DNA from 3 places in the Bacillus infantis NRRL B-14911 genome. Region 1 is predicted to be linked to each of the others. Evidence: riboswitches for the same ligand, from Rfam matches in the RefSeq annotation. Region 1 holds a riboswitch; each other region holds the start of a gene.
The links. A riboswitch is a leader RNA that binds a small molecule or an ion and turns the genes downstream of it on or off. The one in region 1 is predicted to bind S-adenosylmethionine.

Region 1 (5,289 bases):
GCAGCTACATCCGGCAGGACGCGTGGTGTCTGGCCCGCTACTACAGGGACGATTTCCAGGTTTTTCGGGTTGTCGACGATTTTGTCGATGCTGCCATTTCCGTCAAAGTCTTCAGGCAGCGTGATCAGGCCGGCTTCCTGCAGAAGCAGGAATGATCTTCCCATATTGGTTGCTTCGTTCGGCACGGCAATCTTTCCGCCTTCCGGGATATCTTTTACATCTTTATATTTTTCAGAGTAGATGCCCATAGGTGCAATAACGGTTGTCGCGATTGGTGAAAGATCCAGATCATGTTCCTTTTTAAAAGCGTTGAAGTAAGAAATAGTCTGGAAGGCATTGGCATCAAGCTCTCCCTCTGCTAGAGCGATGTTTGGCTGGACATAATCAGAGAAGCGGACGATTTCCACTTTGATTCCTTCTTTTTCAGCCTTCTTGGCTACAAAGTCCCAAATGCGGTTGTCTGACCCGCTGACCCCGATTTTCACTTCTTTTTCTTTTTCCTTGCCGCTTGTTGATGATGAGCAGGCTGCACTGAAAACCGCCAGTGCGAGGATGATTGCCGTTAATAGTAGTTTTTTCATGGATGATTCCTCCTGTTATCGTCTTCTGATTTTTTTGGATAAAATATTGCCGAAGCTTTGCAGCCCCTGGACCATAATGACCAGGATAGCGACTGTTATGAGCATGACCGTTGTATCAAAGCGCTGATAGCCATAGGTAATGGCCAAATCGCCAAGCCCTCCGCCGCCGACAGCCCCTGCCATGGCGGATGCTCCGACAAGTCCGACGGTTGCAATGGTCAGTGCCAGGACAAGTGAGCTGAGTGCTTCCGGTACGAGAAACTTAAAGATGATCTGTGCCGGAGTCGCTCCCATCGCTTCCGCCGCCTCGAGGACACCAGGATCAACCTCGAGGAGTGAGTTCTCGATTAACCTTGCAATATATGGGCCGGCATAGAATACTAGCGGTACGACAGCAGCCGCCGTTCCGATTGAGGTGCCTACTAAAAGGCGCGTCACCGGGATGATTGCGACCATCAGGATGATGAATGGAACAGAGCGGAATATGTTAATGATCCCATTCAGCACGTTAAAAACGGGCAGATTCTCCAGCAGATGGCCTTTTCTCGTAATAACCAGCAGGATGCCCAGCGGCAATCCGAGGATGGTTGAGAAAAGAAGCGAGAAAGCCACCATTTGAATGGTTTCGATGAGTGCTTCTATGATTTGCGTGTGATCAACTAGCATGTGCTTTCACTTCCTTGATTGAGACTTTTTCCTGATGAATATACATAAGCGCGCGCTGCACTTCCTGGTCGGTTCCCTGGAACTCGACAACAAGGTTTCCAAAAGGGATTCCCTGAAGCTCGGTTATATTCCCGAACAGCACGTTGATATCAATATCGAACTTCTTGGCAAGTCTGGAAAGCAGCGGCTGTCCGGCTGACTCGCCGACGAAATTGATCCGGAAGATCCTTTCCTTTCCATCGTTTTTCTCTACAAGCTGCTTTAGAGAATCAGGGATTGAATCATTCATGACAGAGCTGACAAAGTTCTGGGCCGTCTGTGTTTTCGGCGCCGAGAATACATTGAACACTGACCCTTCTTCAATGATTTTTCCTGCCTCGATCACTGCCACCCTGTCGCAAATTTCCCTGATGACCGTCATTTCATGGGTAATGATCAGGATGGTGATGTTGTATTCTGCATTAATTTTTTTCAAAAGCTGAAGGATGCTGCTCGTCGTCTGTGGATCAAGGGCCGATGTCGCTTCATCGCACAGAAGAATCGATGGCTGTGTCGCAAGCGCCCTGGCAATCCCGACCCTTTGCTTCTGGCCGCCTGAAAGCTGATCCGGATATTTATCCGCTTTATCGGCAAGGCCGACAAACTCAAGCAGTTCAGCGACCCGTTTGCGGATCTGCTCTTTCGGCAGCTTTGCCAGTGTGAGCGGCATGGCTACATTGGCGAACACCGTTTTTGAGTTGAGCAGATTGAAATGCTGGAACACCATGCCGATATTCCGTTTAACTTCCCTCACCTCTTTGGGCGAAAGCGAGGTTAGATCATGGCCATCGACGATCACCTTGCCCGAGGTCGGCCTTTCGAGCAGATTCACACAGCGGATCAGCGAGCTTTTTCCCGCTCCGCTAAAGCCGATGACACCAAAAATTTCTCCTCTTTCTATTGCTAGATCAATCCCGTTGAGCGCGGCAACCTGCTGCCCGCCGCTTTCATACACCTTTCTGAGATCCTGAAATTCTATCATTTTGCTTCACCCTCCATATCAAATAAAAAACCCTCTTCTGAGAACAGAAGAGGGCATGCATCATCAGCATCCGCTCTTCTTATCTCCCAGGCTCACACCTGCTGGAATTGGCACAGTACTCATAAGAGTCCGCTGCCGAGGCTTCATTGGGCCAGTCCCTCTGCCTCTCTGGATAAGAAATTATGGTTTTCCTATAAAATTAATTGGTTTTAACACAATAGCTATGCAGCATCACGCACTTTTATTCCGGAAAACAAGAAAGCCCTCTTCAAAAAGAAGAGGGCAGAATAATAGGCGTTCGTCCTCTTCTTATCTTTCAGGCAATCTGCCTGCTGGAATTGGCACGGTTCATCAGTCCGCTGCCGAGGTGTCATAGGGCCAGTCCCTCTACCTCTCTGGATAAGAAGCTATCGTATTAAGTTTATTTGCTTGATTAATTGTTTTTTACTTTACACGCGTTTCAAAGTTCTGTCAAACCCTTTTTTAAATTTTTCGGATAAAAATTCTTATCCACAATTTTTGAAAACCCTTACTTATTTTTGGAGAGTTTTTAAAAAAAAAAACTCCATCTGCTGTGGATAAAGGAGGTTTTCCACATTTTTTCCTCCCCTTATCAACATTCTCCCCAGTCTTCACACAAGAAGAGGGAGTTTACTCCTATATTTATGCCCGCTTGTCTATTGTATAATAGTGGAAAAGAGCAAATTGAACTGCATTCCGGGAGGGAGAATGGTTTTGATTGCAACAAACAGAGACTATCAATCTGAATTATTTGTGGACAAAGTTGAAGCAAAGAATCTCGAACTGGCTCTGAAGCATTCGGCAGACCTGATTTCAAGGCATACAAAAGAAGGCATCTTTTTATATGTTTCCCCATCCTGCAGCACCCTTTTGGGCTATTCACAAGAGGAACTGTACAAGGACTGCATTCTGGCCTACTGCCACCCCCAAGATAAAGAAATCCTCAAAAAAGAATTCCGCGGGCTATCCCCGGGCAGCAGCTCACGCATTTCATTCCGGTTCCGCCGCAAGGAAGGCGACTATATCTGGCTGGAGACCAGCATCAGCACACTCGGCGACGGCCAGGAAGCCATGTGCATATCAAGAGATATGACCGAGCGCGTCAATATGGAAGAAGAAAACATGGAAACCCAGGAAAAGTACCGTTTCCTTGTCGAATACAGCAGGGATACCATTGGCATGACAACCGAGAAAGGCATATGGACCTACATGAATGATGAAGGCAAGAAGGTGTTCGGCTTTACTTCAAGCAAGGAAATTATAGGCGCTTCTTTGTATGACTATGTTTCACCTTCTGATCATGGCTATCTGAAGGATTTTTACCAGGCGAATCAGACTGTCTCTTTTGAATTGAATATCATCAGGAGTGACGGGAACACCCGGAAGGCCGCTATCCAGCTGATCCCCACCGTTTTTAAGAACCGGAAGCTTTTCCAGATCATCATCAAAGACGTCACCGGCCAGAAAAAGACCGAAGAAAAGCTTCATAATGCAGAAAAGCTCTCTGTCGTCGGGCAGCTTGCAGCAGGAATCGCCCATGAAATCAGAAATCCCCTTACCGCCATCAAAGGCTTTACCCAGCTTCTTACAGAGCGTAAAACAGAAAAATATGCAGATGTAATCCTTTCCGAACTCGAACGGATTGAAGAAATCGTCAATGACCTCCTTGTCCTCGCCAAGCCTGTTGTGACAGAGGCTCAGGAAACCAATCTGGTGAATATAGTCAAGAGTGTCGTCACCCTTTTAAACACACAGGCGCTTATCTATAACATCATGATAGATGTAAAATACTCTCTATCTGAAATCAGCGTCCGCTGTGAAATCGATAAAATCAAGCAGGTGCTTATCAATGTGATCAAGAATTCAATTGAAGCCATGCCCCATGGCGGAAAAATCAGCATTGAGGTCAGGCAGGATAACAGCTTTGCGATGATCAGCGTGAAGGATGAAGGGATCGGCATTCCCGAGGAAAGGCTGCCGAAGCTCGGTGAACCGTTCTACAGCACGAAGGAAAAGGGGACAGGCCTGGGGCTCATGATCTGCAACCGGATCATTAAGAGCCACGGCGGGAATATATATATAACAAGCAAAGAAAATGAAGGAACCATCGTGAAACTGCTGATTCCTGTGGTCTGATTGAAGCCTCCGGCGTTCCTGCCCGGGGCTTTTTTGATTCTGCTCCAGCTTCTCGCTGCAGACCTTCTTGAAAACAATTGTACTTCTGTTTAAACAATAGTAAAAACTTCCCCTATATTGCCGATATAAAGCAGGATAATAGATATAGAAAATGGGAGTGTTTCAAGTGCTTTTTACGAAAACAGCAAAACCGAAATCGTTTGACCTTGAAAGCCTGATTCAGAAAGAACTGGAACATGCAGTACAGGAAACTGAATTTGATCAGGATTTAAAGCTTCAGATTGAAGTGATGGGCCTGACAAAAGAAGATTTGGCTATTTTGCGGGCAGTGCGCCCGATTGCCGAAAAGCATATCAGCGCCGTTTACAATAAACTTCTCACTTATGAACAAGAGGATGTCAGGAAAATAACCGATATTTCGAAAATTGGCGTGACTACAGAGATGAGCCAGCAGTATATCCTCAGTCTGTTCAATGGCATAGTTGACGGCGAATTCGTTGAACGCCGCAGAACAGCAGCAAAAGCTTATGTGCAGATCGGGGTGCAGATTCACTGGTATATGTCCATTTACCAGCTGCTTATGAAAAACATCTTGGAAATTGTCCTGCAGGAGCTGGAACTGTCATCGAAAGATCAAAGCCGCGTGACTTTTGCGATGGCGAAGATTTTCAATCTTGAAATCCAGCTATGCATTTCCATCATGCAGCAGACGATGGAAGCATTCTCAGCCGAAAGGGAGAATCAAGCGAAGGTCGAGCTGAAAAGCTATGTCGGGGAAATCGTTGAAAATCTGGCTGCCATGTCAGAGCAGACAGGCGCTTCTGTAGAACAGATTGTGCATCAGTCCCGTCAGATATCCGGCAA
Region 2 (5,289 bases), 2.4 Mb from region 1:
AACATCATCCTGGCTGATTCGATGTCCTGCTCAGAAAGCTCACCATAATCCGGCAGAAAATGATTCTCTTCTTTCAGGGGCATGACAGCCATAGAAGCTTTCGCAAGGGCCACTCCTGACCAATAATCAGGATACCCCGGGTCAGGAACAAGGATCGTTTCCCCTGGATTGAGAAGACATTGAGGAATTTCAACCAGGCCAGCCTTCCCGCCGAATAAAATAGCTATTTCCTTTTCCGGATCAAGGTCCACACCATATTCCCTTTTGTAAAATTCAGCTGCTGCAGCTTTCAGGCTGTGCTGACCGCGAAAAGGGGAATATTTATGATTAAGGGGATTTTCGGCTGCTTCCTGAAGTTTCCTGACGATATGCGGCGGTGTGGGCCTGTCAGGGTTTCCCTGGCCAAGATTGATGACATCATGCCCCTGCCCGGCATACCTGGCTGCTTTTTGCACCAATGTTGCAAAGAACTGCTTTGGCAGACTTTGCAACAGTTCAGATTGAGGAAATATTTTCATCACATAGTCACCTGCTTTACATGTGGATTAAATTTTTATTTGAAAAACCAATGACAAAGATATAACGTAAAAGGCAGGAAGTAAAGAAATATTCTGCAATTTTATCATTTTATCCTTTGCATACGGAGGTTTACCCTATGAAAATATCCTGCATCCAAATGGACATCTCCTTTGGCAGCCCTGAGAAAAATTACGAAAAAGCTGAAACGCTGATCGAGCGCGCAAGCAAAGACAATCCCGATATCATCGTGCTGCCTGAGCTGTGGACAACGGGCTATGATTTAACCCGACTGGAAGAAATCGGGGACAGGCACGCAGAATCAAGCATCCGGTTTTTGCAGACTATGGCCCATAAGCATCATGCTGCCTTCATTGGAGGAAGCGTCGCAAATAAAACAGAGGATGGTGTTTTCAACACCCTGCTTGCAGTCAGCAGCACAGGTGAACTCCTGCACCAATACAGCAAGCTGCACCTTTTTCAACTGATGGATGAACATCTCCACCTGTCACCCGGGAGCGGGGATGCTTCTTTCAATCTGAATGGCCATCCCATGGCCGGCTTTATCTGCTACGATATCCGTTTTCCTGAATGGATCCGCAAGCATGCACTTGAAGGAGCAGAAGCCATTTTCGTCGTGGCTGAATGGCCCCTGCCCCGCCTCGCCCATTGGCGCGCGCTGCTGATTGCAAGAGCCATTGAAAATCAATGCTATGTGGTTGCCTGCAACAGGGCCGGATCTGATCCGGCCAATCAATTTGCCGGCCACTCCATCATCATCAATCCATGGGGCGAAGTCGTTGCAGAGGCTTCAGAGCACGAAGAAATCCTTTCAGCAGATCTCGACCTCAGGCTTGTAGAGGAAGTGAGGGCACGCATCCCAGTTTTTACGGACCGCAAACCTGAATTCTATTAGAATTTTTTAAATTTTTATTGACAGAAAACATATGCCGCTGTTACTATTTTTTCAAATGGCTGGCGGCAGCCGTTTATACAAACTTATATTCTCTTATCAAGAGCAGGCAGAGGGACTTGGCCCGATGATGCCCAGCAACCGACCGTAATTCCATCGTGAGATGGGGCGCAATCCTTGCGCCGGAGAATTCCTCCATAAGGCACGGTGCTAATTCCAGCAGAAAGCTTGGCTTTCTGGCAGATAAGAGGTGCGAAGCTCAATACTTCAAGCCTCTTTCAGCATGAGAAAGAGGCTTTTTTATGTCCTGATGGATAAATAAAGCCTCCAAATTCAGGAGGGAAAAATGATGACACTCGTAAAAAATAAATATGCTCCGCTGACAGAAAAAACAGCCGCGGAACTCGCTGTAAGCCTTGGCCAGTTTCCCGGAAATGCATCTTTAGCCACGGAAGAAATAGGCGACGGAAATCTTAACCTTGTCTTTAGGATCAAGGAAAACGGGACAGGAAAAAGCCTGATTATCAAGCAGGCTCTCCCTTTTGCCAAGGTAGTAGGCGAAAGCTGGCCGCTGACCTTGAAAAGGGCTGCTATTGAAGCAGAAGCGCTTAAACTTTTTAAAAAGCTTGCTCCGGATTTTGTGCCGGAAGTTTTCTACAATGATGAAGAGCTCGCGGTGACTGTGATGGAAGATCTTTCACACCTGGAGATCAGCCGTACAGGGCTGATCTCTGGAAAAGAATATCCGCTGCTTTCCGGCCATCTTGGAAACTACCTGGCAAGAACTTTGTTCTATACCTCGGACTACGGCCTTCTTCAGGCTGATAAGAAAAAGCTTGCCAAAGATTTTTACAACCCGGAGCTGTGCAAAATTACGGAAGACCTGATATTTGCAGATCCTTATTTCAATAGCCCGACCAATGATTTTGAAGAAGAGCTGAAAGGCGATGCAGAAGCCTTATGGGCTGATTCAGTATTGAAACTCGAGGCAGCGCGCCTCAGGAAAATTTTCTTAAATGAAGCGGAGGCGCTGCTTCACGGTGATTTGCATACAGGAAGCATCTTTGCTTCCGATGCGGAGACAAAAGTCATCGACCCGGAATTTGCTTTCTACGGCCCTGCAGGTTTTGATATCGGACAGGTGATTGCCAATCTGTTATTCCAGTCTATCGCCAATCCTGAGAAAACGAGACTTATAGATCATCATATTGAAACATTCTGGGGAACTTTCTCAGATGATTTCTCTCTTTTATGGCAGAAGGATAATAAAGATCCTTTTGCTGGAACAGAAGGTTTTCTATCCGCTGTGCTTCAGAAATATTGGGAAGATGCGGTTGGTTTTGCAGGCTGTGAGCTGATAAGAAGGACAATCGGACTGGCCCATGTTGCTGACCTTGACGGGATAGAAGACAAAAAGGCGCGCCTGGCTGCCAAGAGAGCTGCACTGGCTGCAGGGAGAAACCTGATCCTTCAGCGCAGGGAAATCGCAGATGCAAAGGATTTATGCAGGATTGTCAGCCTTGTTTCGGCAGGGTGAAAACAAGGTATTCCGCAGGTTCAGAAAAACCCAGTTTTTCTGCAAGCTTCTTACTTGCCAGATTGGCCGCGCTGCAATCCCAGCGCGGCTGCAGATTTTTTCCCAGGGCAGTTTTAATGAATCTCGCAGCAAGCATGGCTCCCAGCCCCTTTCCCCTGGCACTTTCTGCTATATGGATATCCATTTCGGCAAATTCATTGCTCCTGAATATAGAAACACATTCACCGGCTGCCTGCTCTCCCATCAGCACCCTGATGCCGAATCCGGATCTCAGAAAATGCTCAATGGATCCCCAGTATGTGCTGAAATAATCCATTCGGAACTCAGGATATTCACCTGCTGACTCCCTATCCAGCGGAAAAAAGGAGACTTCGCTGCTTTTGGTAGACAGTTTAGGAACCGGCGAAAAATTTTGAAAGGAATGGCGGTGATGCTTATTGAGCCTCTCTCCAAACTGGCCGGATATGAATTGATCCAGTTCGGCAGAGCCGGAAAAAAGTGTGAACCGCCTCCCATTTTTCTCTGCTTCATCCAATTTTCCTGCCAGCAGGTCAAATGACCCTTCTCCCGCTCGTCCCGCGGCATAGTGGATGCCGCTGGTGAGGGATATCAGCAGACTTCCTTGCCTCTCCTGTACCTCACCTGGTATAAGGCCATCAAGAACAGCCGAAGCAAAGACTGGGACAAAATCAGTTCCAGGTATATGCTCATACATATAGGCCATATCAAGCTACTCCGGCTTAGCCCACATTTCACGGGGGTTCAACTCATAAACGCTGTTTTCCCTGTACATGAAATGATTGACGATAAATTCTCTCCTGATCGTCGCATAGTCTTCATGGAATTTCTTTATATACTCATTAAGCTCTTTTTCAGGATATTTCTTTCCCATTTTCAGACCTGAAGCAATATGCTCAAAGATAAACAGCTTTTTCTTGCGCTGTGCCGGTATATTCTTGAGCTTCCCTTCTTTTGTGATGAAATTTTCGATAACCTTTTGTTTCTCATTATGCATTTCCAGCATTTCTTCCATCTCTCCTTCCTTTTTATCAAACAGGTTAATGAGAACCTCTGCCTGCTGTTTGATAACCGATTCATTCAAGTAATAATAGATGGTGTTTTTATCACGGCGCTGATAGATGCTATTAATAGCTTTTAGCTTGTTTAAATGATGGGTGATCGTCGGGGGAGTAAGGCCCAATTTGCCTGCAATTGCCTGGCCATGCAGAGGCCCATTCGATAATAGTGCTATAATCCGTATTCTGGCAGGGTCGCCCATCGTTTTATGAAATGCCACCAGTCTGTCTAACTGCATGAGATCAGCCTCCAAATTTGATGTATGTCTAATTAGATTTATATCAAATTAGAATACAGCAGTCAATTCTTTTGCAAAAAAAATGCATCATTCTGCTGAATGATACAAATTTGAACAATCGGTATTTCTTTTTTGCTATAAAGTAAAAATGCCGCCTGGATCCTGGTACCCGCCCCGCTTTATGGGGAGATCGATATGAAAAACGGTTCCTTCCCCCATTTTGCTTTCCACTTCAATATTACCTTCATGCTCTTCAATTATTTTATATGTGACCATTAAGCCCAGCCCGGTCCCCCGTTCTTTCGTTGTATAAAACGGCTCTCCCAGCTTTCGCAATTTTTCCGGCGGAATGCCGGATCCCTCATCCCTTATGGAAATCCGGATGCTCCCTGTCCTGTTTTTTTGAATGCAAATGGTAATGATTCCGCCCTTTGGCATCACTTCAATCGCATTCTTAATAATATTTATGAACACTTTCTTCAATTGGTTCGGCTCACAGAAGACCAGGGGAAGGTTCTTGGCATAATCTGTCCTGAACTGGACATTATGGAGAACTGCCTGGGCAGTCAGGAGCTCAACTGTCTCTTTCATCAGCTGGATAATATCTTTCTCGACATACTGAATGGCCTGTGGCTTCGCCAGAATCAGGAATTCATTTATAATGGAGTCGATTCTCTGCAGTTCAGAGGTAATAATATTGAAGTACATGGAATTTCCGCTCCCTGCACTGTCTTCCAGAAGCTGAATGAACCCTTTCAAAGCTGTCATTGGATTTCTGATCTCATGGGCGATTCCCGCTGCTAATTGCCCAATCACATTCAGTGTATCAGACTTCTTCAGCTGGTCCTCCATCTCCAGCTTCTCTGTAATATCCTTAAAAGTCGTCAGGCTGAGCCCTGAGAAGACATTTTGCTTCAAAGAGAACTCAAAATGCATTTTTCTGCCGGATTTCAAAATATAAGAAATCGTCCCGTTGGATTGGCCGCTGCCTGACAGTTCCTCCAGATG
Region 3 (5,289 bases), 1.5 Mb from region 1:
ATGGCGGCCGAAGATATTAATAGAAAAAAAGCTGCTGAGTTTATTTGCTTTTACATGAAAAAATACGCAGGATTTAAGCTATAAAGGTAGAATTGATTTATATGTTTAATCATTCTGCCAATTGATCAAAATTCATACCCTGGGAGGATTCTGGCATGGAAATCAGCAAAGACTCAAAGAAATTAGCGGTAGATTCACCTGTTTTGCTAAAAGGGATTGTAAAGGCTATTTACAAAGATACCGTTCATATCCAGATCGGCGGCAAAATCATTGCTCTGCCAGCTTCCAATATGCCCGCCGCTTCCTCTTAACCTGCAGCCTGATGAAGGCTGTTTTTTATACTCACATAGGAATTTTCACCTTGTAAAAGGAGCCGGTATACCGGCTCCTTTTGTGCAGACTTATTCAGAAACCTTTTCAGCATATCTGAAATCCGGATTATTGAGCGGGCTGAACCGGATTCCCTTAATATTTTCTTTTACAACCGCATTCTGAGAAGAAAAGTAGATTGGGATGATCGGCATCTCATCCATCAGGACAGATTCAGCCTGATGCAGCAGTTCAAATCGCTTTGCTTCGTCCTGCTCTGTCAGTGACTGGTCAAGCAGCTTGTCAAATTCAGGATTGGACCAGTTTGTAAAGTTGCTGGAACTGCCTGAGCTGTACAGATCCAGAACAGGGTACGGATCCAGGAAGTCCCCTACCCAGCCCATGCGCGCCGCCTGGAAGTTTTTCTGCTTGAAAGTATCTATGAATGTTTTCCATTCCTGGTTCTCCAGCTTCACTTCAACCCCAAGGTTCACCTTGAACATTTCCTGCAGAGCTTCGGCAATCTTCTTGTGGTTTCCTTCTGAATTATATTTCAGGGTTACAGAAGGAAGCTCCTTCCAGCCTTCTTCCTTCATTCCTTCTGCAAGCAATTCTTTTGCTTCGTCCGCATCAAAAGAGTAGTAAGGTTTCTTCTCATCCCGGAAGTCCTTCCCTGACGGCCCTTCCACACCGTAGCCCACATAGCCGTAGGCTGGCTCTTCGCCGCCTTTAGAAATGTTTTTTGTGATAGCTTCACGGTCGATTGCCAGGCTGAAAGCTTTGCGGATTTTACTGTTATTGAAAGGCTCTTCATTTACATTGAATGTATATGTATAGACACTGAATTGCGGAGAGTTGATAAATTCCTTGCCCCCCTTTTCGATATCTATCGCATCGGCGGCAAGATTCTTGATCAAATCAATATCGCCTGATTTATACATCTGATATTCGGTGTTGGCATCAGCCACCATTTTAAAGTTTACGGATTCAATAGTAATATCTTTACTGTTCCAGTATTGGCTGTTCTTTTTCAGAGTAAGAAGATTATTATGTTCCCATTTGCCGAGTGTATAAGCGCCATTGGTCACAATGGTTTCCGGCCCTGCAGCCCAGTTTTCGTCTGCTTCGACTGTTTTCTGGTTCACCGGCATGAAGCCCTGTCCCATCAGTACTTTCGGAAAGAACTTGATCGGGGTGTCCAGCTCCACCTTCAGGGTATGATCGTCTTCTGCAGTAATTCCTACATCTTCCACAGAACCATTTTCCCTGTTATATTCTTCAGCCCCTTTTATGTAAAAAAAGCTAGAAGGATCATAGGCGCCTGTTTCAGGATTCAGGACCCTTTTCCATGCAAACTCAAAATCCTTTGCTGTCAGCGGATCTCCATTGGACCACTTCTGCCCGTCCCTGATTGTGAAGGTATATATTTTACCGTCTTCTGAAACATCAACCTTGCTGGCTGCCCCTTCCACTGCATTTCCGTCTTTATCATAGCGGTATAAGCCTTCATATAAGTTATCGATCACCCAGAAGGAAGTTGTATCAGATGCAAAAGCAGGATCAAGGGTATACGGCTCCCCTCCAAGATTGGCATTCAATACTTGTTCAACGTCATTTTCTCCGGATGCTGATCCTTCTTCACCATTGCTGCACCCTGCAAGAACAGCCAGCGCAAACAGCAGGATGGCCAGCGATACCAGTGATAATTTTTTCATAATTTTATCCTCCTTTTATTTTAGCGCTCTAAATCGATTTATCATATTAAAATACTAAGATTTAAATTAGCAATCCCCCCGTCCTTTATGGCTTATTCCGAAAATATCCTTTACTTCTTTACCATACTAAAAAACCTCCCGGCAAAGACAGCTGAGAGGAATGGTCTCTGCTTATCTTTCCGGTATACCGGTGGAATTGGCACAGTGTCAACAGACCTGCTGCCGAGGCTTCATCGGGCCAGTCCCTCCGCCTCTCTGGATAAGTGATATAGTTTTTTAGCTGGCAGAAATAAAAAAGCCCCTTCTGCAGATAGAAGAGGACAGTATGTATGAACAAGATCCCTTCTTATCTGCCAGGCCTTTGCCTGATGGATTTGGCACAGTGTCCGGATGAACCTGCTGCCGAGACTTCTTCGGGCCATACCCCTCCGTCTCTCTTGATAAGAAATTATAGATATATAATTTTTCGGTGCACTAAGAATAACCAATTTAGAAAATTTCGTCAACAGAAAAGATAAAAGTTCTACTTTTCTATATTTTCAAACAACAGAAGGGCTAAAGACATAATTAGGATAGTTCCTGCCTTATAATTCCTCCCTAAATTGCAAACACTATTTTCATACTGATTGAAGGAGTCTTCCTATGGACCAGAAAACCCCCCTTACATCGGCAGAAATCGCGATGCTCTGGACTACTTATATGAATGACAGCATGTCAAAATGTGTTCTTGGCTATATGATTACCCATGCAACAGAAGCTGAAATTGGCGCTGCCCTCCAATTTGCCATTGATCTTTCGACCAGCCACCTGCAATACCTGGAACCCCTTTTCAAAGAAGAAAAAATGGCTGTTCCGAATGGCTTCGGCGGAGGCGATGTCAATCCTGATGCTCCTAGTCTGTTTTCAGACACCTTCTGCCTGGCATATATCAACCATATGGCAAAAGCGGGAATGCTTGCTTACAGCGGCATGCTTGCTATGTGCGCCAGAAATGATATAAGGAAATTCTTTACCGAAGGATTGGCAGAAACAGCCTTGCTCTACAATATGACTACAAACCTGATGCTTGAAAAAGGGATTTACATAAGAGCTCCCTACATCTCGTATCCGCATGAAACGGATTATGTGGATACAAAGAAATATTTAAGCGGCCTGAACCCCTTTGCGACTAAAAGACCTTTGAATGCGGTGGAAATTTCTCATCTGACCGTGAATATACAGACAAATTCCATCGGGCTGCAGATTGCCGCAGCTTTTGCACAAACAGCTCGGCTGAAAGAAGTACAGGAATTTATGCTGAGAGGAAAAGAAATTTCCCAAAAGCATGTTGGCATTTTTACGAAGATTCTGCTGGAAAGCAATATACAGGCTGTAGGTTCACCTAATATAGCCGTATACGATACAACTAAGCAGGTATTTTCCGATAAGCTGATGATGTTTCATATGTCTTTGTTAAGTGCAACCGGGTCCGGAAATTATGCTACAGCAGGCGTTGCAAGCCAGCGTACTGATGTAGCAGCCAGCTATCAGCGGCTAGCCGTTGAGATTGCCCTGTATGCTAAAAGCGGAGCAGACATTATGATCAAGCACGGCTGGCTGGAGCAGCCTCCCGGAACGACAGACCGTGATGCATTGGCTAAAAAAGGAACACCCTGACCCCATCTTTAAAAGCTGGGGTTTGTGCTGTTCTTTTTTCGTTTGCTTCCATGATTGAATACAACCGGATTATACCAGCAGATAAGCAATTAAGGAACCTGGACAAAATATACCCAAGACTCCAGCTGGGAGAAAGTTTTAAGACTGAAAAAGGGACATCAGGCAAATCTAAAAAGGATACCAATGAGAGGAGGGCTTCTCATGACACAGTCTAAAAAGCAGGAAGAAAGACAGTGGCGGCAGAGAAAAGAAACTCAGCATCCGCATGGTAAGGTTAAATCATTTGATCAGCTGGCTGATGAACCCGGCAAAGGCGGACGCTCCTGAAAGAAAGGGTCCGGGACATAGTCCCGGGCCTTTATTTAGACTTTACATTTCCTTTCTGGCGCTGAAGTTGCTAATAAACTGGGAAAGATGCTAGTAAAATCGAAAAGTTGCTAATATATGGTTTAAGTTGCTAATAAACTGAAAAAGTTGCTAATAAATCCCAAAACTTGCTAATAACGCCCTTTTCTCTTGATAGCCTGTGCTGTAACTGGCTATTGGGAGCAAACCTGATCTATAACTGCTGCCATTCACACCGCCTTTCATAAATCCAGACAAGCATTTCAGCATTCAAGCTGAACAATTCCTTATCTCTTGAAAAATAAGCCATAAAGATCAGCTGGATGCAGAGCAGCATCTCCCCAAAATACTTCTTTTCAAGAGCCGTCAGACCGATTGTTTCATCATAGTACTTGAAAAGCATTTTTGAAAACAGCACCCACTGTTCCCTTTTTTCTTCATCACCAAAGATTTCGCATAATACACTGGTCGCACAATAGCAAATATCAAAAATTCGGTGGTTTACTTCAGCGATTTCAAAATCGATCATGCCTGAAAACCTGCCTTCATCAAAAAGAATGTTATAAAAATGTGCATCGCGATGAATCAGCTGCCTGGGAAGTGTGTCAGACATACTTCTGACAGCCGGCTCTACAGCAGCAATAATCTCTCTGATAGAATCCCCCCTTGCTAATGGGCTTTTCACCACCTCAGGGACAGCAAAACCATAGACAGTTTTATAAAGTTCCTTCTCCGGATAGCCAAGTTCGATTTCTTTCATTTCAGCATGAAAAGCCGCAATGGATGATGCCAGCAGCTGTGGTGCTTTTTCAGATATCAGTACTTCGTCAGCCTTGAAGTTTTCCCCTTTGCAATAGTTGTAAAGGCTGTATTCCTTGCCGCTATGAGTAAAGGATCGAGACCCATCTAATGCAAATAACAGCTGCTGGGCGGGTAGCCCTTTATCCTTTAAAATCCGGAGCAGCTCCCCTTCTCTCTCCAGATCATGACCGTTCGTCTTTTTGAGAATATAACGCATCCCGTCTTCAGAATTTAAAAGCGAAACACGGCCAGTCAGCTTCTCTTCCTTGCTTATTTTGAACTTATATTTGCTTTCCACAGCAGAAATTCTGTTCATTGGTTCCACTTCCATTATCGTTTTCTGAAATATATACAAATAAGGCCAAGGGTTTTCCTGCAAAAAATCAGGAATTTTGTACAATTTCCCCGCAGACAAGGATATGCGAGTATAATAAGGGTGGCAGTTTGCCACGCTTTCTTATCC

Region 2: another riboswitch for S-adenosylmethionine. It lies ahead of mtnK (S-methyl-5-thioribose kinase); the one in region 1 lies ahead of N288_RS20265 (methionine ABC transporter ATP-binding protein).
Region 3: another riboswitch for S-adenosylmethionine. It lies ahead of N288_RS12440 (peptide ABC transporter substrate-binding protein); the one in region 1 lies ahead of N288_RS20265 (methionine ABC transporter ATP-binding protein).

Annotation. Positions count from the first base shown of each region.
Region 1 is NC_022524.1:4,006,236-4,011,524, forward strand. Features, by position in the region: gene N288_RS20255 (MetQ/NlpA family ABC transporter substrate-binding protein) at 1-581, opposite strand, end outside; gene N288_RS20260 (methionine ABC transporter permease) at 597-1,247, opposite strand; gene N288_RS20265 (methionine ABC transporter ATP-binding protein) at 1,237-2,268, opposite strand; SAM riboswitch class I at 2,345-2,447, opposite strand; SAM riboswitch class I at 2,575-2,674, opposite strand; gene N288_RS20270 (PAS domain-containing sensor histidine kinase) at 2,998-4,425, shown strand; partial or broken gene N288_RS25885 (protoglobin family protein) at 4,577-5,131, shown strand.
Region 2 is NC_022524.1:1,528,602-1,533,890, reverse strand. Features, by position in the region: gene N288_RS07810 (pyridoxal phosphate-dependent aminotransferase) at 1-518, opposite strand, end outside; gene N288_RS07805 (carbon-nitrogen family hydrolase) at 656-1,432, shown strand; SAM riboswitch class I at 1,523-1,679, shown strand; gene mtnK (S-methyl-5-thioribose kinase) at 1,776-2,966, shown strand; gene N288_RS07795 (GNAT family N-acetyltransferase) at 2,944-3,690, opposite strand; gene N288_RS07790 (DUF2087 domain-containing protein) at 3,697-4,281, opposite strand; gene N288_RS07785 (PAS domain-containing sensor histidine kinase) at 4,417-5,289, opposite strand, start outside.
Region 3 is NC_022524.1:2,487,601-2,492,889, forward strand. Features, by position in the region: gene N288_RS25395 (hypothetical protein) at 156-311, shown strand; gene N288_RS12440 (peptide ABC transporter substrate-binding protein) at 402-2,024, opposite strand; SAM riboswitch class I at 2,193-2,290, opposite strand; SAM riboswitch class I at 2,368-2,471, opposite strand; gene N288_RS12450 (DUF3231 family protein) at 2,667-3,680, shown strand; gene N288_RS25545 (DUF6254 family protein) at 3,882-4,007, shown strand; gene N288_RS24300 (phosphotransferase enzyme family protein) at 4,240-5,142, opposite strand.